Regions from separate parts of the Luedemannella flava genome, predicted to be linked through region 2. Evidence: riboswitches for the same ligand, from Rfam matches in the RefSeq annotation. Region 2 holds a riboswitch; the other holds the start of a gene.
The links. A riboswitch is a leader RNA that binds a small molecule or an ion and turns the genes downstream of it on or off. The one in region 2 is predicted to bind S-adenosylmethionine.
Positions count from the first base shown of each region.

Region 1 (15,362 bases), on a different contig from region 2:
GACGAGGGTCGACAGGGCCTCGCCCTCGACGTCCTCGGCGATGATCAGCAGCGGCTTGCCCGACTGCATGACCTTCTCCAGGATCGGCAGCAGGTCCTTCACGGAGCCGACCTTGCTGTTGACGATGAGGATGTAGGGGTCCTCCAGGACCGCCTCCATGCGCTCGGCGTCGGTGACGAAGTAGGCCGAGATGTAGCCCTTGTCGAAGCGCATGCCCTCGGTGAGCTCGAGCTCGAGGCCGAAGGTGTTGCTCTCCTCGACGGTGATGACGCCTTCCTTGCCGACCTTGTCCATCGCCTCGGCGATGATCTCGCCGACGGTGGTGTCGCCGGCCGAGATGGAAGCCGTGGAGGCGATCTGCTCCTTGGTCTCGACATCCTTGGCGAGCTTGGCGAGCTCCTCCGCCACGGCGGCGACGGCGGCCTCGATGCCCCGCTTGAGGCCCATCGGGTTCGCACCGGCCGCGACGTTGCGCAGGCCCTCACGGACCAGCGCCTGGGCCAGGACGGTCGCCGTCGTCGTGCCGTCGCCGGCCACGTCGTCGGTCTTCTTGGCGACCTCCTTGACCAGCTCAGCGCCGATCTTCTCGTACGGGTCGTCGAGCTCGATCTCCTTGGCGATGCTCACACCATCGTTGGTGATGGTGGGGGCTCCCCACTTCTTCTCGAGCACGACGTTGCGGCCCTTCGGGCCGAGGGTCACCTTGACGGCGTCGGCGAGGATGTTCATGCCCCGCTCAAGACCGCGGCGGGCCTCCTCGTCGAACGCGATAATCTTGGCCATTCGGCGTTGTCCTCCTGGACAGTCTGTCGCGACGGCCGTAGCCGCCTGACCTTTACGCACCTTCGAAAGCGACCGGTTGTGCCGGTCACTTGCGTAGGTCGGGCCGGATAAGCCCGCGACGACCGGCTCCTCGCGCCAGCCCGACCGCCGTCCCCGGCGTCCGGTCTGGCCCTCGGCGCCCCACCGCCCCGACCAGAGACCCCTCGGCACGGGCCGTGGGGTCCTGGCACTCAGCCTAGGCGAGTGCCAATGACTTGTTTAGCACTCTGCCTACCCGAGTGCAAGCGGCCCGCCGGGAGCGTAGCCGTGATCACGGCTGCGCCGCGGCGTACCCATGAAGCGATTTTGGCGGTCATGGACAGGGCCATGACCGCCAAAATCGGATTATTCAATTGTTCTTTACCGGCGCGCGCTCAGGAGTTGAGCTCGTGCCCCAGGCTGGCCGTCGACGTGGGGGCCTGCCTGGCCCGCAGCTGGGCGTATGTCGGCAGGAGCGCGAGCAGCATGCCCGCGTAGCCCACCGCCCCGATCAGGGTGCCGATGCCGTCGATGATGCCCAGGGTGGCGTTGTACCCGAATCCGGGGTCGATCGAGCTGCCCACGGCGCCGGCCGCCGCGACCCCGATGATGCCGAAGATCAACGGAACGACGTACCCGAAGATCACGTACGGCACGAACGCGATCAGGATCTTGCCCAGGTTCGGGCCGAAGTCGGAGTGGGCCAGCTGGAACGACCCGCCGACCGGGTTCTCACCCCGCTGGAACACCCCGACGAAGCCGTACATGCTGAACGCGAACGCGGCGTACACGCCGGGCAGGACGCAGCAGGCCGTGCCGACGCCGACCGCGAGGCCGAACAGGATCGTCCAGGGGAACAGCCGCATGGCGCGCGACATGCCGTAGCGGAACGCGTCGCCGACGTTCGCGCTCTGCCCGGTGCCGGCCTCCTGGACGATGGCCCACGTGCCGGCCGCCCAGGCCGCCGACGCGATGAACGCCACGCCGACGTACAGCAGCAGCAGCACGAGGAAGCCGCCCAGCAGGCTGCCGACGGCGGTGGCCGTCGAGTCGAAGTCCAGCACCGAGAAGGTCCACGCGCCGATCGCGAACTGCTGGATGACGGCGACAACCGCCATCGGCACCGAGATGCCCAGCCCGGTGATGATGAGGGCGGACTTCCAGCTGCGCTTGGCGACCTCCTGCACCTTGGCGAACCAGGAGCTGAAGTCCGGGCCGCCGGGCACGAGCGGGTCGCCCGCGTTCTGGTATCCCGCCGGGACCGCGTACGACCCCGCGGGCGGGGTGGTGTAGCCGGACGGCGGGGCCGTGTAGCCGGGCGGAGGCGGCGGCGCCGCGTAGCCGGGCTGGGGTGGCGGCGGGGCCGCGTAGCCGGGGGGCTGCGGCGCGTACCCCGGGGGCGGCGCCGGATACCCGGGTTGGGGTGGCGGCGGGTACGAGCCCGGATCCGGGGCGGCCGGCGTGATGTTGGTAGGCGGCTCGTACGGGTCGTCGGCCTGCCCGGGGGGTGGGTACGTCATGGGGGTGTGTGCCTCCGTCGGGGTCGCCGGCGTCCCACGCCGCCGACAAGATTGTCAACGCCCGTGAGTGTGGCGGCCCATGGCAACACCGTGCAATGCCCGGCCCGAAAAGCGCACCGCGTCCCGGGCACCGCGACGGCCAGCGTCACGTGCGCGATGAACAGGACCGTCTGTCCGAATGGGACGCCCGGCAAAGACGAGGGGCACCGACGCTTGGGGTGAGCGCGGTGCCCCGATCGAGCATCACCGTTCGACGTCAGATGAGGCGAACCTTCTCTGCCTGCGGGCCCTTCTGCCCCTGGGCGATCTCGAACTCGACGCGCGCGCCGTCGTCCAGCGTCTTGTAGCCGTCCATCTCGATAGCGGTGAAGTGGACGAAAACGTCCTGCCCACCGTCAACCGCGATGAAGCCGTAGCCCTTCTCGCTGTTGAACCACTTGACGGTGCCCTGTGCCACGGTGCACTTCCTCACTTCAACGTACCCCGGCGAAGCGGTCGAATCGCCGGCGGTCGAAACCTCAGCGGGCCCTGAGGGGAACGCAAGGTGTCAACCGAACTCGCACGCTACACGAGCAGCGCGCGACGCGCAGCGCCGCAAACCGGACAGTACGCGTTGCCCGGTCTCAGTTTTATGACAGACCTAAGGCGTTGTGCTGTGGCTTCGTGATTGCACAATGCGGAAGCGGTTGGTAACAAAGGCTCCGTCGGTCAGGCTGGCATTGGCCGCGGGGTTGGCGCCCGTTGCGTGGAAGTCCGAGAATGCGGCCGACTGGTTGACGAAGACGCCGCCCGTGAGGTTGATGGACAGGTGCACTCCGACATCCAGCGCGGCACGCGTGACCTCGTCGATCACCTTGTTATCTGTGCTGTACACCAATGATGTCAACGCGCCCTTGGCACTAGTGATGTCGCGCAGAATGGCGATGCTCCGCGCGGTGTCGACCGTCGGCACAATGAACGCGATCGGTCCGAACCATTCCGCGCCATAGGCGGCTTCCGCGTCCGCGTCGAGCAATACCACCAATGGCGTACGCGCGACGGCGTCCGCGAAGTTCGGATGATGTAGTACGCGCGAGTCGAGCAGCACCGTGCCCAGTGACCGGGCACTGTTCACCCGTTCGAGGACGGCGTCGTTGACGATGGCGCCCGTCAACTCCACCGCCCGCGCGTCGTCGGCGGTCAATGCCGCCACTGCGTCGGCCACACCCCGGGACACCTCTTCGAACGTCTTGTGGCCCGCGTCCGTGGCAATGCCCCCGGCCGGGACGAGGATCGTCTGCGGCGTGGTGCACATCTGTCCGCTGTAGAGGGTCAGCGAGAACGCCAGGTTGCGGCACATCCCCGCGAAGTCGTCGGTCGAGTCGACCAGCACCGTGTTGACGCCGGCCTTCTCGGTGAACACGGTCGCCTGCCGGGCGTGGGCCTCCAGCCAGTCGCCGTACTCCGTCGAACCGGTGTAGTCGACGAGGCGTACCCGGGGGTCTGTGGCCAGGACCGACGCGAGGCCCTCGCCCCGGTCCTCGGCCGTCAGCGCGACCAGGTCGGGGCTGTGACCCGCCTCGGCGAGCACCTCCCGGGCCACGGCGACGGTGATCGCCAGCGGCAGCACGGCGCCCGGGTGCGGCTTGACGATCACCGGGTTGCCGGTGGCCAGCGACGCGAACAGACCGGGCCACGAGTTCCACGTCGGGAACGTGTTGCAGCCGACGACCAGCGCCACCCCGCGCGGCACCACCTGGAACGTCTTGGTCATCCGCAGCGGGTCGCCCTTGCCGGCGGGCTTTGTCCAGTGCGCGTTCCGCGGCACGTCGGTCATCGCTCTGTAGGCGGCCGCGATCGCCTCCAGCGCCCGGTCCAGGGCGTGCGCGCCGCCCGCCTGGAACGCCATGACGAAGGCCTGGCCGGTGGTGAACTGCACCGCGTACGCCAGCTCGAAGACCCGCTGGTGCAGCCGGTCGAGGATCTCCAGGCAGACGCCGACGCGCTCGTCGGGGCCCGCGTCCCGCCAGGCCGGCAGTGCGTCCAGGGCCGCCCGCAACAGGGCCTGCGGGTCGGCGTGCGGGTAGCGGATGTTCAGCTCGACGCCGTAGGGGCTGCGTTCGGGGGCGACCCGACCGTTCGTGCCCGGCTGGTCGAGCGGGAAGTCCGCGTCCAGGTGGGCCCGGAAGGCTTTGTCGCCGTCGGCGGCGGCCGTCTCGCCGTACACGCGGGGGCTGGGCGACTCGGGGAACGCCGACCAGTAGTCGCGGGTCGCGAGGGCGGTCAGGGCCCCGTCGAGCCGTTCGCGGTGGCGGGCGGTCAGGTCGTTGATGGCGGGCGCCGTTGCCTGCGTCATCCCCACATCATGCACCTCCGCGCGACTCGTGGCGTGCCGGCCACCGTGGCACCCTTGGCGCATGGCTCCCCGCCACGCGGCGCGCGCCGCCCTCACGTGGGTCAACGGGACGAGCCTGGTCGCGCTCGGCATCTGCCTCGTGGCGCGTGTCCGGCCGCGTCGGGGTCCGGACGGCGTGCTGATCGCCAGCGGGTACCGGCTGCCCGTCCCGGCGCAGTCGTGCTTCACGGTCGGTTCGGTCATCTTCACGCGGCGGCCGGAGGGATTTCTCGTCGACCCCGAACGACGGGACCTGCTGGCCCACGAGACGCGCCACGTCACGCAGTACGCGGTGCTCGGCCCGCTGTTCTTCCCCGCGTACTGGCTGTCGTGCGGCTGGTCCTGGTGGCGCACCGGCGAGTACGGCGCCCGCAACCCCTTCGAACGCCACGCCGGCCTGGCCTCGGGCGGCTACCGCGACCTCCCCACCCTCGGCCGCATCCACACCCTGACCACCCGCCTCCGCCGCCAGCCGCCGGCCCGCGCTCCATAGTGCGGAAGTCGACTGTTGCCCCCGGCATGGGGCGGGTGGGGGAGAACGGTGAAGGCCCCGATCAGGGATCGGGGCCTTCACCGGAAGTTGGTCGGGAGGATCGCACGCGCCGAGGCCTACGCACCGGAACTACACGCCGCCGGTCAGCTCCAAACCGGAGTGTCGGTTGCGCGGCGGTGAACCTCCCGCGGAAAGCATCCTGCGCTCATCCACCAGTACCGTCAAGGGTTTCCAGCGTGTTGCTTAACCGCTGCATTCCGATTTAGTTACCGAGAGTTACGGTCTGGCGGTTGTGTTTTGCATTTTGCAAGCACCCCGCGTGGACGTGAACACTACTCATCGTGTGCGGCGGCTAAAAAATCACCCGATCAGTTGAGCCTCGCGAGCCGCTTTGAGGGATGGCCGGATCTGGTACGTCGGCCCTACGCGTCCCTCGATCGCGTCCAGCGTCTTGAGACCCTCGCCCGTGTTGAAGACGACCGTCTCGAGAGTCGGGTCGAGCTTGCCGCTCTTGACCAGCTTGCCGAGCACCGCCGTGGTCACGCCGCCGGCCGTCTCGGCGAAGATGCCGGTCGTGCGGGCGAGCTGGCGGATGCCCTCCCGGATCTCGTCGTCGTCGACGTACTCCATCCAGCCGTTCGTGCGGCGGACCGACTCCAGTGCGTACAGGCCGGCGGCGGGGTCGCCGATGTTGAGCGACTTGGCGATGCCGGTCGGCTTCACCGGGATGATGTCCGTGGCGCCGTTGTGCAGGGCGACCGCGATCGGGTTGCAGCCGGAGGACTGGGCGCCGAACACGCGCCAGCCGCCCTCGGGCGCCGTGGCCAGGCCGATCTCGACCAGCTCGGCGAACGCCTTGTCGACCTTGGTCAGCAGCTCGCCCGACGCCATCGGGATCACGACCTGCGCCGGGATGCGCCAGCCGAGCTGCTCGGCCACCTCGTAACCGAGCGTCTTGGAGCCCTCCGCGTAGAACGGGCGGAGGTTCACGTTGACGAACGCGGTCTTCTCGAACTCGTCGGTCTCGGTGAGCTCGGAGCACAGCCGGTTCACGTCGTCGTACGAGCCCTCGATGGCGACCACGTCGCCGCCGTAGACAGCGGTGGTGAGCACCTTGCCCGACTCAAGGTCGGACGGGATGAAGACCATCGACGGGACGCCCGCGCGGGCCGCGTGCGCCGCCACGGAGTTGGCCAGGTTGCCGGTCGAGGCGCAGGCGAAGCGGGTGAAGCCGAAACCCTTGGCGGCTGTGAGGGCCACCGACACCACGCGGTCCTTGAAGGAGTGGCTCGGGTTGGCCGAGTCGTCCTTGACCCACACCGTGCCGGTCATGCCGAGCTCGTCGGCGAGCGCGTCCGCACGTACCAACGGGGTCAGACCCGGGTCGAGGGTGACGCGCGCCGCGGCCTCCTGGCCGACGGGCAGCAGCGGCGCGTAGCGCCACATGTTGTTCGGGCCGGCCTCGATGTCCGTGCGGGTGACCCTGCCCAGCGCGTCGTTGTCGTAGGCGACCTCGAGCGGGCCGAAGCACTCGTAGCAGGCGTGCTGGGGACGCAGCGGCGTCTCGGTGCCGCAGTTGCGACAGACCAGACAGCGGGCGGCTGAGGATGTGGTCACGATGAAGGTCTCCTTCTCATCTTTCCCACGCCTTGCGTCATCGTGGGCCGGATTTGGCACCTGCCCGGGCACGCTTCGTCGCGCGCTTCGCGGGTGGTTGCCGGGGCTTCATCGGGCCGTTCCCTCTGCCCCTCTGGATGAGTTATTCAGTTGTCCGCGCCTCGATGGACGCGCGTCACGCCGATTCTACGGGGTGCTGCCCGTATTTACGACGTGCCTTCCGTCGCCTTCGGCAGCGGCTTGAGCGGCCCGCCCGGGTCCCCGGTGGGGACGGGGTCGAGGCAGGAGCGCTGGGCGGTCGCGGTCAACCAGGGCATATCGCCCACGACGGGGACGTCCAGCTCCTCCTCGCGCGACTCGCCGTCCACCTGCACGGTCGCGAAGATCTGCTCGTCGGTGGGCTCCGCCGAGGCGATGACTGTGCCGCACGTCACCGTGAACCGGCCGACGATGATCGCGGCCTGCCCGGGCGTGAGCGTCAGCTCGCCACCCTTCGGGACGTCCCCGTTCAGCTCGAAGCCGGCGTTCCCGTCGCCGGCCGCGACGAGGCCCACCGAGAGGGACTTCACGCCGGGCGGGGCGACGATGCGGGCCCTGCCCACCGTGACGGGCTTGGTGGCCGTGTTCGTGATGGTGACGCCCACGGTGACCGTGTTGTCCTCGCCGATGTCCGACCGGAAGCCGCCGGGCGTGTCCAGCGCCTGGGGCGGCAGCGTGGCCAGGCCGCTCGGCCGGGTGAACCACCACACCGCGCCGCCGGCCAGCGCCAGCACGACGAGCACCACGAGGATCCGCAGCGTCCACGCCACGGGTCGCTTCTCCTCCATGCGTCGCTTCATGCGCTGCGCACGGCGCTTGCCGATGTTGAGGTTCTCTTCCGGTGCCCAGGCGTCCACGAGTTGGCACGCTAGACCCCGCGCCCTCCGTTGGCCAGTCCGCCCCACCGGATAGCGTGGGTGTGTGCACGAGGCCGCGGCGCTCTGGTTCCGTGCCAGGACGTCGTCGGCGGCGGACTGGCCGGTCGACCGGCTCGTCGCGGCGAAGGGCGACACCACCGTGAGCGTGGTCCTGCCGGCGCTGGACGAGGAGCCCACCGTGGGCGTGATCGTCGCCGGCGTCCGCGAGCTGGCCGAGGCCACCGGCCTCGTCGATGAGATCATCGTGATCGATTCCGGCTCCGCCGACCGTACCGCCGAGGTGGCCGCCGCGGCGGGCGCCACCGTCCACCACCGCGACGACGTCCTGCCCGAGTGCGGCTCGTTCGCGGGCAAGGGCGAGGTGCTGTGGAAGGCGCTCGCCGTCACGACCGGCGACATCCTCGTCTACGTCGACGCCGATCTCACCGACTTCGGGGCGCACTACGTCACAGGGCTGCTCGGGCCGCTGCTCACGGACCACACGGTGGGCATGGTGAAGGCGTTCTACGACCGGCCGCTGCTCGACGTGTCGGCCGCCGGGGGCGGCCGGGTCACCGAGCTGCTGGCGCGGCCGTTGCTCAACGCGTTCCTGCCGTCGCTGGCCGGCGTCGTCCAACCCCTTGCCGGGGAGTACGCGGCGCGGCGCACCCTGCTGGAACGACTCCCCTTCGCGGCCGGGTACGGCGTGGAGACGGGCCTGCTCATCGACGCGGTGGAGCGCTTCGGCCTGGACACGGTCGCCCAGGTCGACCTGGGTCAGCGCACCCACGGCCACCAGGACACGGCCGCCCTGGGCCGGATGGCGGCCACGATCCTCCACACGGTCGCCCGCCGCGTCGCCCCCGACCGGCGCCCATGGTCGACTCTGACGCAGTTCACCCGCGTGGCCGGCGAGGTCGTCCCAGTCTCGACCGACGTAGACCTTCCCGACCGCCCGCCGATGCTGACGATCCCCGCCTACGCCGCCACCCGCCCCACCCACGCCTGACCGACCCGATCTTGGGACGAAATGGCTGCCCTGGCGGCCGTTTCGTCCCAAGATCTACGCGCACGGCATGCGGGCGATCCGCATCAGGCCCGCTGGCGCCGGCACGCCGACGCCGGGGGCATCCGCGCAAGCCGCGCCCACGACTCGCCGCATGCGGCCGCCAGATGTGGATATGTGCGGTCGTGTGTATCCGCGATCCACCACATGTGCGCAGTTGGCGAGCGCGGCGTACACGCCGGGCAGGACGCAGCAGGCCGTGCCGACCCCGAGGTATGGACAGTTACGGGCGGCATCGGGGGTGGGAGTTATGCGCGTAAGTGGCCAAACGTTGGTCCGGGTCAGCTGGTGACGTCCTTGCGGGTGAAGCGGAAGAAGGCAACGGCGAACAGGGTCGTGGCCATCAGGAGGGACGTGATCGTGCCGCGGACCAGTTCGTCCGTCTGGACGGGGGTGCCCAGGAAGCCGAGCCAGGCGTTCGCGTAGTGGGTCGGGAGGAGGTTGCGCAGCGCGCCGAGGGCGGTGATCTGGTCGAGGATGCTGGAGAGGATCTGCAGGAGGACCGCACCGCCGACGGCGCCGAGCGGCGCGTCCGTCAACACGGACAGCAGGAACGCCAGGGACGCGACGATCAGCAGCATGATCGAGATGTAGCCGACGGCGCCGATCAGGCGCAGCAGGCCCGCGCCCGGGGACAGTTCGTCGGCGATCGTGGAGCGCAGCGGGTGCCAGCCGTAGCGCAACGTGCCGGCCGCCAGTGCCGTGCCGACGAGCAGCAGGATCGCGAGGCCCGAGTAGAGCAGCGCGACGATCAGCTTCACGCCGAGCAGGCGGCCGCGCGGCACCGGGATCGCCAGCAGGTAGCGCAGGCTGCCCCAGCTCGCCTCCGACGCCACCGTGTCGCCGTGGAACAGCGCCACGACCACCACCAGCAGGAACGACATCGAGACCAGCAGGACGAACAGGGAGAAGTTCAGCCCGCCGGACGTGGCGAGGCCGACCAGGCTGCCGAACGCGCCCGGCCCGTTGTCGTCGTCGCCGTCCCCGCCCAGTTCGAACGCGCCCAGGATGATCAGTGGCAGCGCGACCATGAAGCCGAGCGCGAACCTGGTCCGCGGCCGGCTCGCCTGGCGCCGCAGCTCGGTGCCGACGCTGAAGGTGTTCATCGCTCCCCACTCGCTCGGGTGTTGCCGCCAACCAGGCTCAGGAACGCGTCCTCCAGCCGCCGGCGCGGGACCACGCGGTCCACGCCGACGCCCGCGTCGACGAGCGCGCTCACCACGTCGGCGCGCGGCGTCCCGTCGAGGTCCACGACGAGGCCGGAGCGCCCGTCGCGGGTGACCGACCGGACCGCCTCGATGTCTGCCAGCACCCGCTCGGCCGTAGGCACGTCGGAGACGTCGAACTGGGCCACGGGGGAGTCGCCGACGATGTCGGCCACCTCGCCGCTCGCCACGATCTCGCCCTTGTGCATGACCACGACGTGGGTGCAGGTCTGCTCCACCTCGGCGAGCAGGTGCGACGAGACGAGCACGGCCCGGCCGTCGCGCGCGTAGTCGCGCAGCACCTTGCGCATCTCCGCGATCTGGGGCGGATCCAGCCCGTCCGTCGGCTCGTCGAGGACCAGCAGTTCGGGCAGACCCAGCATGGCCTGCGCGATGGCCAGCCGCTGCTTCATGCCATGGGAGTACGTCCGGACCTTGCGTTGGACGGCGTCGCCGAGGCCGGCGATCTCCAACGCCTCGTCGAGGTGCGCGTCGGCGTCGGGGCGGCCGGTGGAGCGCCAGTACAGGCGGAGGTTCTCGATGCCGGACAGGTGCGGCAGGAAGCCGGGGCCCTCGACGAGCGCGCCCAGGCGGCTCAGGACGGGGGCGCCCGGGGTGAGCTTGTGACCGAAGATCAGCACCTCGCCCTTCGTCGGGCGGGTCAGCCCCATGAGGACGCGCAGCGACGTGGTCTTGCCGGCGCCGTTCGGGCCGAGCAGGCCGACGACCTGGCTGCGTTCGACCGTGAAGTCCACCTGGGCGACGGCCACGAAGCCGTCGGCGTACTCCTTGCGCAGGCCGCGCACGACGAGCGGCGTCTGCTCGTACTCGGGGATGACTTTGATCTCGGCGGTGTGGCGCCGGCGGCGCGCGACGTAGAGCACCACCGCGAGCCCGACCGCGAGCGTCGCGACCAGGGCGACCAGGACCCAGCGCCACAGCGTCTCGGCGGTCGCGATGGGGGTGCCCGCGGCCAGCGGCAACGAGATCGTGGCGCGGTCGTCGGCGCCGACGCCGACGGTGTAGACGGTCGGGTCGTTGGGGGTGGCGAAGCCCTGGTCGGTCGTCGCGATCGTGATCATGAGGCGGTGGCCGGCCTCGAACCGGGCCGCGATCGCCGGCAGGGTCACGGTGACCGGCGTGGCCCTGGCGATGTCGGTCGGCAGGCCGGTGAGCCGGACGGGCGCGACGAGGCCGAACGGCAGGCTGGCGCCCGACGACGGGTCGACGTCGTACAGCTTGACGAACAGCACCGCCGTGCCCGTCGGGGAGGCCGCGCGGACCGTGACCGTGGGCGTGCCGAGCACGTCGAGCGTGCTGGTCAGCGGGGGCGAGAGGAAGTCGGCGTGCTGGCCGGGGACCTCCAGGGAGACGCCGCTGATCAGGCTGGACAGGCTGCTCGCGCCGGGGATCGTGGACATCGCCGCGGGCGTGCCGCCGGGCGGGTTGAAGATCTGCCGCGGGAGGCCCGCCACGTCGACGGTCGTGCTGCCGGTGCCGGCCAGGCCCGGGTACTGCTCCAGGGAGAACGCCGACGTCGTGGGCCGGCGGTTGGAACTGCTGGTGTTGAAGCCCGTGATGCGGGAGTAGGTGAACTGCGAGGCCGGCACGTCGCCCTTGCCGCGCAGGTGGTGGTCGAGCCACGTGACGGTCAGGTAGCGGCCCCGGTCGGAGTCGGCCTGCGGGCCGGCGCCGCCGTCGTGGCCGCCGGTGAACCAGTCGACGTGCACGGGCGTGCCGTTCGCGGCGATCCCGCGCGCGTTGGCGTCCGCCTCGGTCAGCGGGAACAGCGAGTCCGCCTGGCCCTGGATGAGCATCGTCGGTGCCTTGATCTTGTCGAGGATCGAGGCGGGGCTCGACCGGCGCAGCAGCGCCAGGTCGGCGTCGGTGGCCGTGCCGGTGGCGGCGATGCGCAGGTACGTGTCGCAGACGTCGCGGGCGAAGTTGCCGCAGTCGGGGCTGGCGCCGAGGCTGCCCTCGCGCGGCGGGTCCTCGTCGTCGCCGCTGATGCCCGCCAGGGCGCCGGCCAGGCCGCCTCCGCCGGAACCACGTCCCGAGCTGTTGCCGCTGGAGAAGAAGACGCCCGCCCACTGCTTCTTGAACACGCCGGCGCTCTGCGGCTTGCCGGTGGCCTCCGGGAGGAACGCCTTCGACAGGTCGTTCCAGGTGATCATCGGGACGATCGCGTCGACGCGCGGGTCGTGGCCGGCGAGCAGCAGGGCGAGCGCCCCGCCGTACGACCCGCCGACGACGCCGACCCTGGGGTCGCCGCCGGGGTCCTTGGCGACCTCGGGCCGGGCGGCCAGCCAGTCGATCAGCGACCTCGCGTCGCGGACCTCGTAGTCCGGGCTGTTCAGGTGGATCTGGCCGGTGCTGCCCGGGAAGCCCTCGGCCGTCCAGGTCAGCACGGCGTACCCGGCGTTCGCCAGGTCCTCGGCCTCCGTGGCGACGCTGCGCTTCGTGCCGCCGAACCCGTGCGCGAGCAGCACCGCCGGCACCGGGTGCGCGGCGTCGGCGTCGTCGGGCACGTAGAACGTGGTGTCCAGGGTGACCTTCTCGGCCCCGGCGGGCCCGGTCATCACGTCGAGCCGCGCGGCGTGCGCCGTGTAGTTCTTCGGCGCCGGCCAGGCCGCCCAGGTGATCAACCCGCCGAGGCCCGCGAGCAGCGCTAGGCCGGCGATGACCCGCCGGCGGGTGAATTTGACCGAGGGCAGCCCGACACGCATGGGCACCACGCTACGACGTCGTCGGTCAGGGTCGCCTCGGTGGTTTCCCCCGATCAGGATTTTGTGACCTTCAGCGGGTGTTGCGGGACCGCTGTCGGGTGGCGCGGAGCCGGCGCAGGCGTTTGACCAGGGTCGGGTCGTGGCTGAGGGCGGCCGGGTTGTCGAGCAGCGCGTTGAGCGACTGGTAGTAGCGCGTCGGCGAGATGCCGAACAGATCCCGGATGGCCTGCTCCTTGGCGCCCGCGTGGCGCCACCACTGTCGCTCGAAGGTGAGGATCTCGCGTTGCTGATCGGTCAGGGCCGGCGGCGCGGCGGGGTCGGCCTCAGCGGGGGCGGACTCCATATCGGTCGGCCAGTCGAGCTCGTCTGCGTCGGTGCGTTGGATTCCGACCCGGGGAAGGTGATCGATGTCCAGACCGGTGTGTGCGTCTGCGGCATCCATAAGGGAAGAGGCTAGTTCACACCCCCGACAGAACGGGAGCCCCTGCGCGAAGTACGCCCGTGACCTGCAGTTCCTCGTCCATCAACACGAGGTCCGCGCGGCGGCCGGGGGCGATGAGGCCGATGTCGTCGGTCAGCCCGAGCACCCCGGCCGGCGTCGTGGCCGCCATGACGGCCGCGTCGACGATCGACACTCCACTGTGCACCGTGTGCCGGAATGCGGCGTCCATGGTCAGGGTGCTGCCGGCGATGGCGTCATTGGTCGCGAGCCGCGCGACGCCGCCCGCCACGCGAACGGAGAGTCCGCCCAGCTCATACGCGCCGTCGGGCATGCCCGCCGCGGCCATCGCGTCCGTGATCAGAGCGACCCGGGCGGCGCCGGCCATCTGGGCCGCGAAGCCCAGCATCCCGTCGTGCAGGTGGATCCCGTCCGGGACCTGCTCGCACACGACCCCGGCGGCGCGCAGCAGCGCCACGATCGGCCCCGGCTCCCGGTGGTGGATCGGGCGCATGCCGTTGCAGACGTGCGTGCCCACGCTGGCGCCCGCGCCGACGGCGGCGAGCGTCTGCTCATAGGTGGCGTCCGTGTGGCCGACGGCGGCGACCACGCCCCGCTCGACCAGCAGCCGGATCGCGTCGAGGGCGCGCGGAAGCTCCGGGGCGATCGTGACCATGCGGACGCCGCCCAGGTCGAGCAGCGCCGACAGCTCGTCCAGGTCGGGATCGCGCAGGTGGGCGGGGTTCTGCGCGCCGCACCGGGCGGCCGACAGGTACGGCCCCTCGTAGTGGATGCCGGCCAGCGCGCCCGACGCGATCAGCGGGGCGAACGCGACCGTCGCGTCGCGCAGCACGTGCGTCGGCGCCGTGACCAGGCTGGCCAGCATGGTCGTCGTGCCGTGCGCCAGGTGGAACGCGATGGCCCGCGCCGCCTCGTCCGGGTCGCCGGTGGTGAAGCTGGCCCCGCCGCCGCCGTGCACGTGGATGTCGACGAACCCGGGCAGCACCCAGGCCGCCGAGATGTCGGCGCCCGGGGCGCCCGGTTCGGGCAGCCGGCCCGACGGATCGTTCTCCACGACCTCCACGATGCGGCCGTCGGCGATCTCGACCGTGCCGTCGCTGACGATGCCGGTCGGGGTCACGACGCTGCCGCGTACCTTCATGGCTGCGCTCCGTCCGTGGTGATCAGATCGAGGGCGAGCAGCGCCGCGCCGAGGCACCCGGCCTCGTCGCCGAGCCCCGCCCGGGTGAGCGTGGGCAGCTCGTGGAAGGTGCGGCGCTCCTGCAGCGCGATGCGCAGCGGGTCGAGCAGGGCGTCGCCGGCCTCGGCCAGCCCGCCACCCAGCACGATCACCTCCGGATCGTAGAGCGCGATGCCGGTGAGCAGGCCGTCGGCGAGCACGTCGACGGCGGTGTGCCACACCTGGCGGGCCAGCGGCTCGCCGGCCGCCACCCGGGCCGCCACGTCGGCGGCGCTGACGTCCGCGTGCCCGTTGGCGCTCACGGCCGCCTCCCGGTAGGCGCGGGCGACGCTGGCCGCCGAGGCGTACGCCTCGACGCAGCCGCGCGCGCCGCAGCCGCAGGGCAGCGCGTCCGGGCCGCTGCGGACCCGGATGTGGCCGATCTCGCCGGCCGCCCCGTGCGCGCCCGGGTCGATGTGCCCGTTGAGGGCGAAGCCGCTGGCGATGCCGGTGCCGATCGCGACGAACAGCATCCGCCGGGTGCCGAGGCCGGCACCGAGGCGCGCCTCGGCCAGCGCCCCGGCCCGCACGTCGTGCCCCAGCGCGGCCGGCAGGCCCAGCCGCCGCGACACGAGATCTCTCAGGGGTACGTTGCGGAAGCCCAGGTTCGCCGACCACCGGGCGATCCCGGCCGCCTCGTCGACGGTGGCCGGCACGACCACGCCGGCCGCGACCGGTCGCCGGCCGTCGGCGTTCGCCGCGTCGGCCAGCTCGGCGGCCGCGTCGAGGATGGTCTCGACCACGGCGTCGGGCCCGCGCTCGCGGCCCGTCGCGAAGCGGCGGGTCAGCACCACCCGGCCGGCCATGTCCACGAGCGCGCACTTGATCCCGGTGCCGCCGACGTCCACGGCGACGGCCACATCTTTGCTGGTTGTCTGGGTCATCGGGGGCACCTGATCCGGCTGTCAAGGGGGGCGGACACGGAGGGTTTTCGCGCAAAAGCTTGATCGAAGCAAGCCCTACCGCGCATTATTGTGCATTCGGC
Region 1 covers NZ_BAAALT010000046.1:19,986-35,347, reverse strand. The annotation lists gene groL (chaperonin GroEL) at 1-783, opposite strand, end outside; gene ABD211_RS09380 (hypothetical protein) at 1,197-2,321, opposite strand; gene ABD211_RS09375 (cold-shock protein) at 2,578-2,778, opposite strand; gene paaN (phenylacetic acid degradation protein PaaN) at 2,962-4,656, opposite strand; gene ABD211_RS09365 (hypothetical protein) at 4,718-5,188, shown strand; gene thrC (threonine synthase) at 5,549-6,808, opposite strand; SAM riboswitch class I at 6,819-6,949, opposite strand; gene ABD211_RS09355 (hypothetical protein) at 7,012-7,701, opposite strand; gene ABD211_RS09350 (glucosyl-3-phosphoglycerate synthase) at 7,766-8,710, shown strand; gene ABD211_RS09345 (ABC transporter permease) at 9,049-9,873, opposite strand; gene ABD211_RS09340 (alpha/beta fold hydrolase) at 9,870-12,698, opposite strand; gene ABD211_RS09335 (DUF3263 domain-containing protein) at 12,769-13,140, opposite strand; gene nagA (N-acetylglucosamine-6-phosphate deacetylase) at 13,157-14,299, opposite strand; gene ABD211_RS09325 (ROK family protein) at 14,296-15,261, opposite strand.
Region 1: another riboswitch for S-adenosylmethionine. It lies ahead of thrC (threonine synthase); the one in region 2 lies ahead of ABD211_RS11065 (aminotransferase class V-fold PLP-dependent enzyme).

Region 2 (15,362 bases):
TTATGGGGGCATGGCTAGCCTCGCTGAAACCTTTAGGCTCAGGCCATTGAGACTAACAAAATGGAAGCCATGAGAGATCGCCCGAACTCCATCGCTGCTCAGCGTGTACAACATCGGCCGGGTCAGTGATGCGAACAAGGCTCCCTTTATGTTCATATGCGGCGAGCCGGCGTTCAGTTGCGAGTTGTGGCAGGAGTGAAGTTTCCAACCCTTCGGGCGTAAGGCGGTCTAGCGCATCTGAACCGAGAAGTATAAAACCCAGGTTAACAGGCGACCCTAGCATCGGTTTCTCGCGGAAAGCGGTGACAATGTTGCGATCGGAGATGGTGACATGCCCGTACGGAGAGCGGCTCCGAGCCACAGTTACCGTGGCATCTGCCGACGAATTTTGGTGGCGTAAGATCAGCTTTTTGATGCTTATGTCCGCTAGCGTGTCACCATAACAGACGATCGTCGGTGGTTGCACGAGTTTGCGAGCCACTAGTAACCGCTGAGCCGCCGTTGCGTTGACCCCGGCATTTGAGATATGTAGTCGAGGCGACCTCCCTACCGCGCCGAGGTGCCGCTGCTGTCGATAGTAATTGGTGCCTTTCTGGCGGAGCCATCCGTTCTTGGCTAAGCAGTCCAGTATTGCATCCGAATAATGGCCAAGACATAAGCAAATATCTACTACGCCATTATTAATGAGATGTCCGATCAATTGAATTATCAAGGCCCGGGGCCCAACCGGGATAAGTGCCTTAGGATTAAGCGCGCCCATCCTGCGGCCTTCGCCGCCACATAGGATCAATGCTGATGGCGTCATCTTTGCCTATCTTCCGGCCGCCATTTCTACGTGACGAATACTTCTAATTTAGCATGTTGCGTGCTTGCCACAATTGGACTAACGATACCGACGCATGTGGCAGCCAGGTCCGTCCTAGCTTGTCGGTTCTACCTTGAGGTGCGATGGGCGATAATCCTTTCCAAGTGGCAATTACTTCTTTAAGTGATCGCTGTTGGAGAGGCAGCCAACCGATGGCTCTCGATTCCCATTCGCTTTCAGCATCCCGCTTGATTCGCAGTTCAATCTCGGCTTTGGTGAGACGAGATTTGACGTGGGCAAAGAAGTAGAAGCTTGCATCTCTGAGGTAGAGGCCGAACCACGAAAATGCGATGTGACCACCATAGTCCTCGGGCTTCAGTCCAATTTCCTCTAACAAGGCGCGTCGCGCAGCGCTGAAGCATGTCTCAGGACTAGGTTCTAGGTCGCCGGCGAACCGTTCGGTGCGCCAATTCATTGTCTCGTGGGCCCCGATTTGCCACGAGCGCGGATATGTCGTGACGCTATCTGAGCGCTGCAGGATTAGTACATCGCCTGATACGTCCAGAACGGATACGTTAATCACGATGTCTGACATGGGGGCTGATTCGGCTACGGAGCGGATGCCGTTCAGCTTTACTCGTTGGTAGACCATTTGTAGTTCGTTGAGATGCTCGGGGTTGCCGAAATAGTCCCTGACGGCAACGTAATCGCTATAATGGCCTTCTTGCACGGTAAGGAAGAATTTGGTCGTATCTTCTGATTCGCGGTCATCAATTTGATACGTGACGAGACTCGCGCACGGATTTCCTACGTGTCGTTCTCTGAGTTGGTGGCGTGCGCGATCGATCTCCTGGCTATCCACCCAGTCTTGCGGACGGGCGCGCGTCGTCGAAACCCGTGTCGGGCCGATGTTTTCGGATTCAGCTGGCATTGACCGAATGTTCCATCGCCGAATGCAGAGGAAGAGTAGGTCCTCAGGGTCAAATGCGAAAGCACGGTAACTCAACTCGTAGGCCTGCCGCGCTGCTCTAGTTCTGATGGCAAAGGTTAGCTTTTCATCTAGTTTCCGAAATGCCCTCTCAAAGTAGTGTGTTAGGAGTATTCCGCCGATGAACGCCATTGCGGGCACCGCCCAGCTGGCCTGCATCTAGGGGTTCCTCTCGAACGCGGCTAGCGGTCCTTTTATGAATGTTAGCGAGGAGTGTCAACGGGCGCCGTAGGGCTTACAAAGATCGACACAACGGACTCCAGGTGGTGCTCCACCCGACTTATGGTGCAACCGGGTAACGTGCGGTTCGTCGAGGACGTTCGGCCAGTCGGCTTCGCGGCTTTCGGGTCCGGCTGTCTGTGCGTAATCAGGCGTTCATGCTTCATCTATTCGAGGCTCGCCAACCACCACCCGGAGGCCAACGGCGCTGCGACGGCGTTTCCTACTGGCCGATTTCGCTGTTGTGCTATCCGCCCGTCAAGACTTCGATCGCCGGTGGGTTAGCGTGGCACGCGTGAGCGCACTCAAGGTCCTCTTCGTCGGCGGCAGCGGCATCATCAGCTCCGCGTGCACCCGGCTGGCCGTCGACAGCGGCATCGAGCTGTACGTCCTCAACCGTGGCGCGAGCACCCACCGCCCGCTGCCGGAGGGCGCGATCCCGCTGCGCGCCGACATCCGCGACCCGGAGTCCGTGCGGTCAGCCCTCGGCGACCTGGCGTTCGACTCGGTCGTCGACTGGGTGGCGTTCACCCCCGACCACGTGCGCACCGACATCGAGCTGTTCCGGGGCCGCACCCGGCAGTACGTGTTCATCAGCTCGGCGTCGGCCTACCAGACGCCGCCCGCCCGGCTGCCCGTCACCGAGTCCACCCCGTTGCGAAACCCCTTCTGGCAGTACTCCCGGGACAAGATCGCCTGTGAGGACCTGCTCGTGGCCGCGTACCGGGAGAAGGGCTTCCCGGCCACGATCGTGCGGCCGTCCCACACGTACGACAGGACGCTCATTCCGCTGGAGGGCGGGTGGACGTCGATCGCCCGCATGCGCGCCGGCAAGGAGATCGTCGTGCACGGTGACGGGACGTCGCTGTGGACGCTGACCCACCACACCGACTTCGCGCAGGGCTTCGTGCCGCTGCTCGGGCACCCGCGCACGGTCGGCGAGGCGTTCCAGATCACCTCCGACGACGTACTCACCTGGAACCAGATCGCGGACACACTGGCCGCGGCGGCGGGCGTTGAGGCGCGGATCGTGCACGTGCCGTCGGCCGCGATCGCGGCCGTCGACCCCGACTGGGGCGCGGGCCTACTCGGCGACAAGGCGCACTCGATGGTCTTCGACAACAGCAAGCTGCGCTCGGTGGTCCCCGCCTACCGGGCGGTCATCCCCTTCGAGCAGGGGGCCCGCGAAATCATCGCCTGGTACGACGAGGATCCCGCTCGCCAGCAGGTCGACGCGAAGCTCGACGCCCTCACCGACGACCTCGTCGCCCGGTTCCGCGTCTGAACGAGGGCCGACGAGAGCGCGCCGCCGAACGCCGGCAGGTGGTCACCCTGCCACCTACGATCGCCAGGCTGACGGCCGTGCGACACCCGGTGCTCAACCGCGGACGGGGAATTCGTCGGCATAGCCGACGAGCGCCTGAGTGCGAGCGTCTGATCCCTGGTCCCGAGCTGACCCGACCGCGAGGCGGGTCAGCTCGGGACCGGCGAGCGCTTGGAGCTGCGTCAGGGGAGCTGGGTGGGCTTTAGGCGGTTCACATAGTCGCCCAGTCCGAGTTGCGCTGAATCGTTGTAGCCCCAGCAGTAGACGGATCGGTCGTGAATGCCGCAGATGTGCCAGAAGCCCGCGGACAACCGCTGCCACCCGCTGTCGGCGGCAGCGGCTGGCGTCTTGCGGGTCGTGGTGTCGTTGAACCCGAGCTGGCCATGCCCGTTGTTCCCCCAGCAATACCGGGTTCCCGCACGGACACCGCAGGTGAAACTGCTGCCCGGTGTTACCGAGCTCCAGCCGGTCGACGTGCCGACCCGGGTGGGCACATTGCGGTCCTCGTTGTCACCCAGCCCGAGCGCGTAGGTACTGCCAGAACCCCAGCAGTAGAGGCTACTGTCGGTACGGATGCCACAGGTGTGCCGACTCCTCGTCACGACGGATGACCACTTGAACTCGTCGATGAGCCTGATCGGGGAGTTCCGGAAGTTGTAGTCGCCGAGGCCGAGCTCGCCATCGACGTTGTGGCCCCAGCAGTAGCGGGTGCCGTCGGTCTTCAAGCCGCAGGTGTGCGAATAACCGGCGGAGACGCTGGACCAGTTGAACTGGCTGCCGACCTGGGTGGGCAGCATCCGGTCCGCGTAGTCGCCGACACCCAGCTGTCCCTCATTGTTGTCGCCCCAGCAGTACAGGCCATGGTTGGTGGCCACGCCACACGTGTGGAAGCGGCCGGCTGACAGCGACAGCCACTTGGACTCCCCAATCCAGGTGCGGGGCGCGGTGCGGGCGTTCGTGTCGTTGATGCCGAGCTGGCCATAGTTGTTGTAGCCCCAGCAGAACCGGGTGCCGTCGGTCTTGAGCGCGCAGGTGTGAAAACCACCGAGGGTGACCGACTTCCAATCGGCGGAGGAAACCAGCGCAGGGCTCACCCGGGCGAGGGTGTCGCCCACGCCGAGCCTGCCGTAGTCGTTGTCACCCCAGCACCACAGGGAGAGATCCGATTGGATGCCGCACGTGTGGAACTCGCCGGCGGTGATCTCTACCCAGCTCGTGGCCGCCATCGCGGGGCTCGCCGTGGTGACCAGCCCACCACCGCCGACTATCGCGAGCAGCGCCGCCGCGAGCGCGACGAACCTGCGGCGGCGTCGTCGTGCCGGTGGGCCGGATGGGCTGGGCGGGAAGGGGACGGGGACGGTGGAGAGGACCTCGCTCATGGCGATCAGATTTATGGTTAGAAGTTTTTCATTGTCAACTAAGGCGGCCCGCGGACTGCCGGACGTTGCAAGGTTGCCGAGGTAGGGCCTGTCCCGTACGCGTGGCGCTCTTCGATGCGGGTGAAACGACGCGTACTACGTGCTGCTCGTGGCGAACGGCGTAGCCGGTCGACCGCGCCAGCCCGTACGCGCGACGAACACGCCGCCGGCGGCCGGGTAGCGGGCGACGTCGGACGCCGACATGTCCTCCGTCGAGGTGGTGATGAAGAGGTGGTCGAGATCGGGGCCGCCGAAGCAGCACGACGTGACGAGCGTGACCGGCAGGTGCACGGTCGTCGTCAGCCGCCCGTCGGGGTCGAAGCGGCAGACCCGCGCACCGCGGAAGAACGCCACCCAGACGCCGCCGGCCTCGTCGACGGTCAGGCCGTCCGGGATCCCCGGCAGGTGGGACACGTCGGCGAAGGGCCGGCGGTTGGACAGCGCACCCGTCGCCACGTCGTAGTCCAGGACGTCCACGCGGCGCAGCGGGCTGTCCACGTAGTAGCAGCGGGTCCCGTCGGGGCTCCAGTCGAGGCCGTTGCTGATGGTGGTGTCCTCGATGGCCGTGGTCAGGCACCCGTCCAGGTCGAGGCGGTAGAGGTTGCCCGCCCCGCTGCGCAGGTCGAAGGCCATGCTGCCAGCGAAATACCGGCCGGCCGGGTCGACGTTCGCGTCGTTCATCCGCAGGCCCGGCTCGCCGGCCAACGGCGACGCCAACCGTCTGACGATGACGCCGTCGCGGCACAGCGCGATGCCCTCGGAGTCGGCGACGACCAGCGAGCCGTCCGCCGCCGGGTGCACCGCGCCGACCGTGCCCGGGACCTCGAACGACGTGATGCGTCCGGTGGCCCACGCGAACTGCCAGACCCGACCGGCGGTGACGTCGACGAACAGCAGTACGTCGCGGCGCGGGTCCCACACCACGCCCTCGCCGTGATACGGGCGTACGTGCAGCCAGGGTGCGGTCAGGTGGACGTCGGACATCAGTGGGAGTCCCGGGGGACCGCGTCGCCCCGGGAGCCGACGAGGAAGTCGAAGTCGGCGCCGGCGTCGGCCTGCAGGACGTGCTCGCGGTAGAGCCAGCGGTACCCGGACCGGTCCTCCGGTCTCGCCTGGGCGGCCCAGCCCGCGGTGCGTCGGCCCAGCTCCTCGTGGGACACCAGGACGTCAAGGGTCCGCGCCGGCACGTCGAGCCGGATCCGGTCGCCGGTGCGGACCAGGGCGAGCGGCCCGCCGACGGCGGCCTCGGGGGAGACGTGCAGGACGACCGTGCCGAACCCCGTACCGCTCATTCGTCCGTCGCTGATCCGCACCATGTCGGTCACGCCCTGCTTCAGCAGGCGGGTGGGGATCGGCACGTTGGCGACCTCGGGCATGCCCGGGTACCCCTTCGGGCCGGCGCCGCGCACCACGATCACGTCGTCGGCCGCCACGTCCAGGTCCTCGTCGTCGCAGACCGCGTGGTACTCCTCCGGCGAGTCGAACACCACCGCGCGCCCCTCGTGTACCAGCAGATGCTCCGACGCGGCCGACTGCTTGAGCACCGCGCCGTCCGGGCAGAGGTTGCCCCGCAGGACGGCCGTGCCGCTGCCGGCCGGCTGCAGCGGCGCGGCCCAGGTGCGGATCACCTCGTCATTCCAGCAGGTCGCGCCCGCCACGTTGCGCCCCATGGTCTCGCCGGTGACCGTCAGCTCCTCGTTCAATAGCCCCGCCTCGGCGAGGCGCCGCAGCACCACGGGCAGCCCGCCGGCGTAGCAGAAGTCCTCCATGAGGAACCGCCCCGACGGCATCAGGTCAACCAACGTGGGTACCTGCCGGACCAGGTGGTCGAAGTCGTCGAGGGACAGGTCGACCCCGACCCGGCCGGCGATCGCGAGCAGGTGGATGACCGCGTTGGTCGAGCCGCCGATCGCCGCGTTGGCCCGGATGGCGTTCTCGAACGCGCCCCGCGTGAGGATCGCGCTCGGCCGGATGTCGTCCTCGACCAGCTCGACGATCCGCCGCCCCGCCGACTGGGCGGTCTCGTAGCGCCGGGAGTCGACCGCCGGCCAGGTCGCCGACCCGGGCAGCTGCATGCCCAGCGCCTCGGCCAGGCACGCCATCGTCGAGGCCGTGCCCATCGTCATGCAGTGGCCGTTGGACCTGGCCATGCACCCCTCGGCCACCGCGCACTCGGCCTCGGTCATCCGGCCCGCCTTCACCTCCGCCTCGAACTTCCAGACGTGGGTACCCGAGCCGACGTCGCCGCCCTGGTACTTGCCGTTGAGCATCGGCCCGCCGGTGACCATGATCGCCGGGAGGTCCACGCTCGCCGCGGCCATGAGCAGGCCGGGGGTGGTCTTGTCGCAGCCGGCGAGCAGCACGACGCCGTCGAGCGGGTTGGCCCGCATCAGCTCCTCGCCGACGAGCGCGACCAGGTTGCGGTAGAGCATCGCGGTGGGCCGCATCAGCGTCTCGCCGGTGGCCATGACCGGGAAGACGAGTGGGTACCCGCCGGCCTGCCACACCCCGCGCCGGACCGCCTCGGCGACCCGGTCGAGGTGGGCGTTGCACGGCGCCAGCTCCGACCAGGTCGACGCGATCCCGATCACCGGCCGGCCGTCGAAGACCTCCGGCCCGTGCCCCTGGTTGCGCACCCAGGACCGGTACAGCATGCCGGACCGCCCCTCGGCGCCGAACCACTGTTGACTGCGTCGCGTCGCTTTCATGGTCGACACAGTAAGGTCAGTTGCCATGTCGGTCCTACCCCCGAACATCGTCAGGTACCGGATGGCCGGCGCCCCGGACGCCCTCGTCGGGCTGCACTCCGACGGATTCGTCTCGCGGCTGCGCGACGTTTCCTCACTGTCGGAACTGTGGAGACTTCCGCTGGCGACCCTGCGTGAGCGGTTGGTGCCGGCGGGGCACGCCGTGCCCCTCGCGGATGTGGAGCTGCTCGCGCCCGTCGACGGCACGACCGAGGTGTGGGCGGCCGGGGTCACCTACCAGATCTCCCGCGAGGCCCGGGTCGAGGAGAGCGAACGGGCCGCCGACGTGTACCAGCTGGTCTACGACGCACCGCGGCCGGAGCTGTTCTTCAAGTCCCCCGCGTGGCGCGTGCGCGGCCCGCTCGCCGACATCGGCATCCGTACGGACTCCGAAGTGGACGTACCCGAGCCGGAGCTTGCCCTGGTCGTCAACGCGTACGGCGAGATCGTCGGGTACACGGTCTGCAACGACGTGTCCTCGCGCAGCATCGAGGGCGCGAACCCGCTCTACCTGCCCCAGGCGAAGACCTACTTCGGCGCCTGCGCCCTCGGCCCGTGGATCACCCCCGTCTGGGCGGTAGCCGACCCCTACGACCTGGACATCGAGCTGGTCATCACGCGGGGCGGTCGAGTCGGGTGGCAGGGGACGGCGAGCACGTCACAGCTGCACCGCCGGCTCGACGACCTGGTCGGCTACCTGCTGCGCGGCGACGTCCACCCGGACGGCGTGGTGCTCTCCACCGGCACCTGCCTCGTCCCGCCCGCGCCATTCACCCTGCACGTCGACGACACGGTCCAGATCACCATCGGCTCGATCGGCACGCTCACCAACCCCGTCCGGCGCGGCCTACCAACATCCGTGGAAGGCTGAGACGTGGACGAGCTGGTCCAGCACCAGGGCATCGGCGTCTTCAACGCGGCGTGGAACGCCCATGATCTCGACGCGGCGTTGGCACTGTGCCACCGTGACATCGTCTTCGAGACCACCGACCCGGCGCCCGATGGGCGTCGGGTCGTCGGTTCGGACGCGGTCCGCGCGGCGTGGGAGCCGATCTTCGCGAACATGGAGGGCCGGTTCGACTTCGAGGAGATCATCGTCGCGGGTGACCGGGTGATCCAGCGCTGGCGTTACGACTGGGGCGCCGGGCATGTCCGCGGCGTGGATCTGATCCGCTTCGAGGCCGGCCTGATCGTGGAGAAGCTGTCCTACGTGAAGGGCTGACCGTTATCCCGGCTCCTCGCACGGGCGCTGGTCGCCGGTCAGGAGCGCGCCGCCGAGCCAGTCGGGCAGGCGCCGGGTCTCCGGGACGGGCGCCCAGCCCGCGCCGTCATCGGCGTACCCCCATCGGGGTCCCTGCTCGGACAGTGAGCTGAGCGCGGACAGCAGCCGGTCGACGTCCTCCGTGGTGCTGCCGACGCCGAAGCTCACCCGCACGGCCGCCGGGACGCCGAGGCGGTCCAGCAGCGGGTGCGCGCAGAACCGGCCGTCGCGCACGCCGATGCCGTGCTCGGCGGACAGGTAGGCGGCCACCTTGCCGGCGGGCACACCGGCCACGGTGAACGCGACGAGCCCGACCGCGTCGACGCTGTCCGACCAGATCCGCAGCGGCGCGATGCAGAGGTCGGCGAGGCCGTCGACGAGGCGGTCGCGCAGGTGGCGCTCGTGGGCCTCGAGCGCGCCGGGCGCCAGCGCGGCCAGCTCCCGACATGCCCTGGCCAGCGCGGCCACGCCCACGACGTTCGGCGTGCCGGCCTCGTGGCGGGCGGGCGCCGGGGCCCACGCGGTGCGCTCGACGGTGACCTCCCGGACCGCCCCGCCGCCCGCGAGGTACGGCTCGGCGGCGTCGAGCCAGTCGCGCCGGCCGACCAGCACCCCGGCCCCGTAGGGCGCGTACAGCTTGTGCCCGGAGAAGGCGAGGTAGTCCACGCCCGTCGCGGCCAGGTCGATCGGTCGGTGCGGCGCGAGTTGCGCGCCGTCGACCGCCAACCGCGCGCCGTGCCTATGAGCCAACGCGGCGAGTACGTCCAACGGCAGGCGTTCGCCGGTCACGTTGGACGCGCCGGTGACGGTGACGAGCGCGGCCGGCCGGCGGATCAGCTCCGCCTCGAGCGCCTCGAGCGTGGCCGCGATCGTCGGTTCCGCGGTGACGACCCGGTCGCCGCGCCGCTGCCAGGGCAGCAGGTTGGCGTGGTGCTCGATGTCGAGCAGCACGGCCTCGACCGGCGCGGCCGAGGCGAGCAGGCCGAACGCGTCGGTGGTGTTGCGGGTGAACACGACCACGTCGTCGGGGCGGGCGCCGACGAACGCGCTGACCGCGGCGCGGGCGTCCTCGTACAGGGCGGTGCACACGCGGGAGAGGTAGCCGGCGCCCCGGTGCACGCTCGCGTAGTGGGCCAGCACCTCGCCGACGTGCCCGGCGACGGCGGCCAGCGCGGGCGCGCTCGCGGCGTAGTCGAGGTTGGTGTAGCGGGTCTCGCCGCCGTCGACGAGCGGCACGCGCGCGTGGGCGCCGACGACGGGGAGCAGGGCGGTGGGTGCGATGGATGGTGCCGTCACGGCAATGACCCCCAAAGGTCCGCGCTTGCGCCGCCCCGGTCGGGGCGGGCCGTGTCATCACCCGGGGCACCCCACCGCGGAGGAGGGTTGCCGGCCAACCAGCCGGGGCTTCACGTTGGCACTCGTGACAGCAGTGACCTTAGCAGACGCATCGCGCGAAGCGAATGTCGGTCGGCGATGGCAGAATCCGGCATCGCCTGGGACGGGTGCGACAGGTGTGACTCGACTGACGATTCTGGGGAGGGGTGCGCGTGGGGTGGTTGCCGACAGCGGACGGGTACGAGGTCACGCTGCAGGGAGGTCGGGTGGTGTGCCGCACCGACAAAGGTAAGCAGCTCAAGAGCCTGCCCAAGGCGCTCAAGGAGGACGAGGTCGTCGTCGGGCTGCGCCAGCTCGCCGAGTGGCTCGCCCGCCACGAGACGAGCTGCCGAGCCGAGGTCGAGCGCTGGATGATCCGCTCGTTGCCGGTGCCGGCCGAGGTGCTCGGTCGGGTCTGGGCCGACGAGGCGTGGCGGGCCGCGCTCGCCGACGCGGTCGTCGTCCCCGTCGACGAGGCGGGTGGGTGGGTCCTCGACGACGCCGGGTTCCTGCGCGAGGCCGACGTGACCCGCGGCATCGGCGTGGTCAACCTCGACGGCGAGTCGGTGTGGCTCGACGCCGCCCAGGTCGCCATCCCGCACCCGGTGCGCCTGGCCGACCTCGACGACCTGCGCGAGTTCGCCGCCGAGCTGGGTGTTGCGCAGGGCACAACGCAGCTGTTCCGCGAGATCTGGCACAAGCCGACCGACCCGGCCGAGCAGTCGCGCGCCCAGAGTGAGTACGCGGGTGGCCACTTCGCGGAGCTGCGGCACCTGACCAGCCGGGCCACCAAGCTCGGCTACCCGATCCGGGGCGGCTACGCCACCTGCCGAGTCTGGGAGAACGGGGCTCTGGTCACGGCCACCGTCTGGGTGGGTTCCGACGACCCGAGCTACGAGACCCAGACGGGCGATCTCGCCTTCACCGACCCGCAGGGCGAGCCCCTGCCCAACACGGCGGTCGGCCCGGTGGCCTGGTCCGAGGGCATGCGCATGGCCGCCGGCCTCTACGCGGGCCGCGTCGTCAAGGAGGAGTCGGAGTGAGCGCACTTCTTGAGGCCGGGGCGATCCTGCCCGGCGCAGCGCCGGCGGAGCGGTCCATCGACGCCATCACCGCCCGGGTCTATGAGCACCCCGCGCTCGAGGGTCGCACCGTCGTGCGGCTCGTGCCGGGGACCCTCGGCCAGGCCGAGGACCTCAGCATGGAGTTCCTGGGCTTCGCGGCCGGCGCCGAGCCGGTCGCCGTCGGTCACGGTCGCCGCCAGGCACTGGGTTTCCCGGCCTGGGCGCTGGTCAACGACCCGGACAACGGCCGGCACGCGCTCGCCCTCGTCAAGGACATGGAGCGGCTGGCCCGGGTGGCGAAGTCCAAGCCGGGCAACGCCAAGGAGGGCTACGACGCGCTCGCGGTGCGCCTCGGCGCCGCCGCCCCGCACTTCCTCCCGACGTACTGGGAGCAGGCCGGCCGCGCGTTCATCGCCGCCGAGAACCCCAAGGGTGCCGGCACGTGCTTCGCCGCCGCGCGGCTCGCCGAGCAGGTGCACGGCCTGCCCGTCGACGAGGACCGCCTGCGCGACGTGCACCTCGAGTTCGCCTTCGCCGGCGCGCTCACCGCGAAGGCCCTGAGCGAGTACGCCCGCCAGGTCACCCAGCGCCGACCCGCCGCCGAGGCGTACGACCTGGTCCGCACCATCGCGGTGCGCCGCGTCGCCGGCGGCCTGCCGCCCTACGTCGGCATGGCCGACGACCTCAAGCGCCTGGCCAAGGCGGCCGGACTCACGCCCGACGCGGAGGCCGAGTCCGTCATCGGCGAGCTGATCGGCTACCCGGCCGTCGGCAAGGCGCACGACAGCTTCTGGAAGTCGTACCGGCCGGCACTGCTGCGCCTGACCCGCCGCGACCCGGCCGCCCGCAGCCGGCTGCTCGGGCTTCTGCCCGACCCGCCCGGCTACGGCAAGGGCGCCACCGAGACGTGGCTGGAGCTCCTCGACGAGGCGGGCGCGCTCGACGCCCTGCGCTCGCCGGCCACCGCGCCCGCGGCGGCGGCTCCGGCCGGTGGCGTGGCCGTGTGGACGCAGCGCTTCCTCGACCACCGCAGCCGCGGCTGGGGCTGGCGGGGCCGCTCGGTGCGGTGGACCCTGCTGTTCGCCGAAATGGTCGACACCATCCGCGACGAGCTGGTGGCCAGCGGCGGCGAACTGCGGCTCGGCGCCGAGAACTCCTGGTTCGCCGAGCTCGACCTGCTCGACCTCTGCCTCGCCGCCGGGGTGCCGGTGAAGGGCCCGGAGCCCGGCGCCGTCAACCGGAACCGGCTCCAGGTGAACACCTGGTTCGGCGGGTCCGACACAGGTCGCCGCGACCTGGCCGCGATCGCGGCGGACCCGCGGTTCCTGCCGGCGCTCATCAGCGGGCTGCGCGACTATCTCGGCGCCAAGCGCGAGGCGGAGAGCGGCGAGCGTCGCGCGAACGCGCTCCGTAAGCGGGCCACGTGGACGCTGGAGCACGCCGGGCTGCGCACGGCCGCGCGGACGTGGCTCGCCACGGTGGGCGAGCGGGTCGGCTCGACGCCCACGGTGCTCACCCTCGCCGACGCGCTGGACGAACTCGCTCCCCTGTGGACGTACGACGGGTTGTCGCTCACGCCCGACATGTTCGCCGGGCTGGCCGCGGCGGACCCGGCCGAGGCGCTGGCCCGGGTGCTGCGCGGCGGTCTGCCGTCCGAGCTGAGCTGGCCGGAGCACGAGGCGACCTCGACGGATGTCGGCCAGGCCAACGAGCAGGATTCCTGGCCGTTCCTGGTGTTCAGCGCCACCGCTCGGGCGGTCGTGCTCGGCCCCGACGGCGTCGTGCTCGACCACGCCTACCGCACGCCCCGCGACGTCAAGCTGCACTCGTACGACAAGCTGCGCGCGGGCGCGTTCGTCGACGGCGAGCTGCGCGTCGACTGGTCGAGCGGCTGCTACTGGTCCGGCCGGCCGACGGAGACGCTCGGCGGACACCACGGCTGGGGCTACGGTTCCTGGTCCGGCGGCGGCCTGCCGCTGCCCGAGGGCGGGCGGACCACCGGCGAACGGCCGCTGCGCGTCGGCGACGCGACCGAGCCGCACGTCTTCAAGGTCATCAGCGACGGCGAGGCGTACTGGCGCTACGAGCCCACCGCCGCGGACGACAACGCGCCCGACTGGCGCGAGTACGACCCGGCGACGGGCACGCCCGGCCGGCGCAGCCTGCCGGCGTTCTTCGCGGTCGACCTGGCCCCCGGCGACCGGCTCCGGTCGGACTGGAGCCACCTGCGGCCCGCGCCGGAGGCGTACGCCGGCTCGCCGCTGGGGTGGCGGGACGGCCTGGTCGGCTGGCGGGTCATCCAGCACGCCGACGGCACGTTCACCGGCACCGGGATCGACGGCCGGTCGGCCCGCTGGGCCCCGATCGACGACCCCGACCAGTACGGTCAGTTCGTCGGCGTCTACCGGTTGCCCGGCGACGACCGGCTCCGCCCGGCGACCTACGGCGGCACCGGCGGCCGCAACTCCGGCACGCTCGTCACGCTGTGGGACGTCGACGGGCGCCAGCCCGCCGCCCGCTGGTCGACCGGCCCGGGTCTGCCCGCGCCGACGTACCTGCACGCGCTGCGACCGCGCGACGAGGCGGGCTCCAAGGCGCTGCGGTCGGCCGACGCGTCGCTGGCCGCGCGGCTGCTGGCCGCGTGCGCCGACGCGGACGTCAAGGACGTGCTGACGTCGGCCCGCAAGGCCGTCGCGGAGCTGCTCGGTGAGATCACGGACCGGAACCTCGCCGAGGCGGTCGCGTGGTCGGTGAACGTGGCCGAGCGGACGCGACGCGTCCAGCGCGGGCTGGCCGACCTGCTGGCCGAGCGCCCGGATCCGTCCGGGCCGGTGGCGGCCGCGGCGTCGGCCGCGCCGGTCCGCCTGCCGGTGTCGGAGTCGGAGCTGTCCCGGGTCGTCACCGACCTGGGTGCGGCCGACGGCAGCCACGGCCGCACCGGCAACGGCCAGATGGCCGAGCAGATCGCGCGGGTCGCGGCGCTGCTGACGGCGGAGCGGGGCACGGCCGCCGAGATGCCGGTGGCCGCCACGACGTGGGCGTGGGCCCTGCCCCGGCTGGGCGCCTTCGTGGTCCGGGCCGCCTCACCGCTCACGCCCGAACACGACCGCAAGGCGTTGACGGGGCTGCTGCGGATCCTGGCCAACTTCGGGCACATCGGCGCCGACACGCGGCTGCGGGTCCACAACGTCACCTGCCCGGCGGCGCTCGTGGACGCCAACGGCGGGGCGGTCCTGCACACCGACACGTCCACCTTCGTCATCCTGGCCGGCCCGAACCAGTACTACAGCGACCGCGACCAGTGGGAGCGCACGGCGGTGGAGTTCAGCCCCACGGGCACGTTCCGCGTCCCGGACAAGGTGATGGTGAAGTCCACGCGCACCTTCACCGGCTGGGGCGACCCGGCCCGCCTGGCGGCCGTCGTCGAGCAGCTCGACCGCGACGGCGTGGCGCCGCTGCCGACCGAGGCCTTCGACCGGCTCGCGGCGGCCACCGGGATCAGCCGGTCGGAGGCCGCCCTGCTGCTCGCCGGCCTGCCGCGGCTCAACTCGTGGGAGGCCAACTTCCTCACCCCCGAGGAGCGGGGGCTGCTCGGGCTCCGGGCGGACACCCTGCGCGCCGCCCGCGACTCGCTGCGGTCGCTGCCGGCCGTTGACCGGTTGTCCCTGCTGGATGCCGCCATGCCGGCCGACCCGGCCGACCTGTGGCGCACCGGGCCCGACGTCGACGGGGTCGCCCGGCGCTGGGTCGAGCTGTTCGGCGTCGCCACCCCGGTCTCCGACGAGCTGCTCGCCGAGGCGAACCGGATGCTCGACCGCGACGGCGCGGACACCGTCCGGGTCCTCGCCCGGCCGACCCCCGGCGACTGGCTGCACACCGACGGGGTGTCCAAGGCCGAGGGGTGGTCGGTCACCACGAAGGCGCCGTCGGGCACGCCGTTCAACGACAGCCACCTGCGGGTTGCCGCGACGGCGTTGCCCTGGCTGGCGTACCGGCTGCCCGCCGGCGACCCGGTGCGCGCCTCGCTGCCGAAGGCGTACCGGTTGGTGCGGGAGCGGCTGGGCAACGAGAAGCTCCTCGTCGGCGCGGCGCACCTCGAGCGCGCGATGGTGCCGCCGGGCATGGCGGCGTTGGTGGAGGGCCAGCACTGGGAGACCTACGC
Region 2 covers NZ_BAAALT010000053.1:204,379-219,740, forward strand. The annotation lists gene ABD211_RS33875 (nucleotidyltransferase family protein) at 53-805, opposite strand; gene ABD211_RS11030 (NUDIX hydrolase) at 849-1,952, opposite strand; gene ABD211_RS11035 (SDR family oxidoreductase) at 2,308-3,297, shown strand; gene ABD211_RS11040 (RCC1 domain-containing protein) at 3,519-4,715, opposite strand; gene ABD211_RS11045 (SMP-30/gluconolactonase/LRE family protein) at 4,851-5,738, opposite strand; gene ABD211_RS11050 (IlvD/Edd family dehydratase) at 5,738-7,462, opposite strand; gene ABD211_RS11055 (fumarylacetoacetate hydrolase family protein) at 7,488-8,372, shown strand; gene ABD211_RS11060 (nuclear transport factor 2 family protein) at 8,376-8,723, shown strand; gene ABD211_RS11065 (aminotransferase class V-fold PLP-dependent enzyme) at 8,727-10,058, opposite strand; SAM riboswitch class IV at 10,075-10,188, opposite strand; gene ABD211_RS11070 (DUF4132 domain-containing protein) at 10,310-11,179, shown strand; gene ABD211_RS11075 (hypothetical protein) at 11,176-15,362, shown strand, end outside.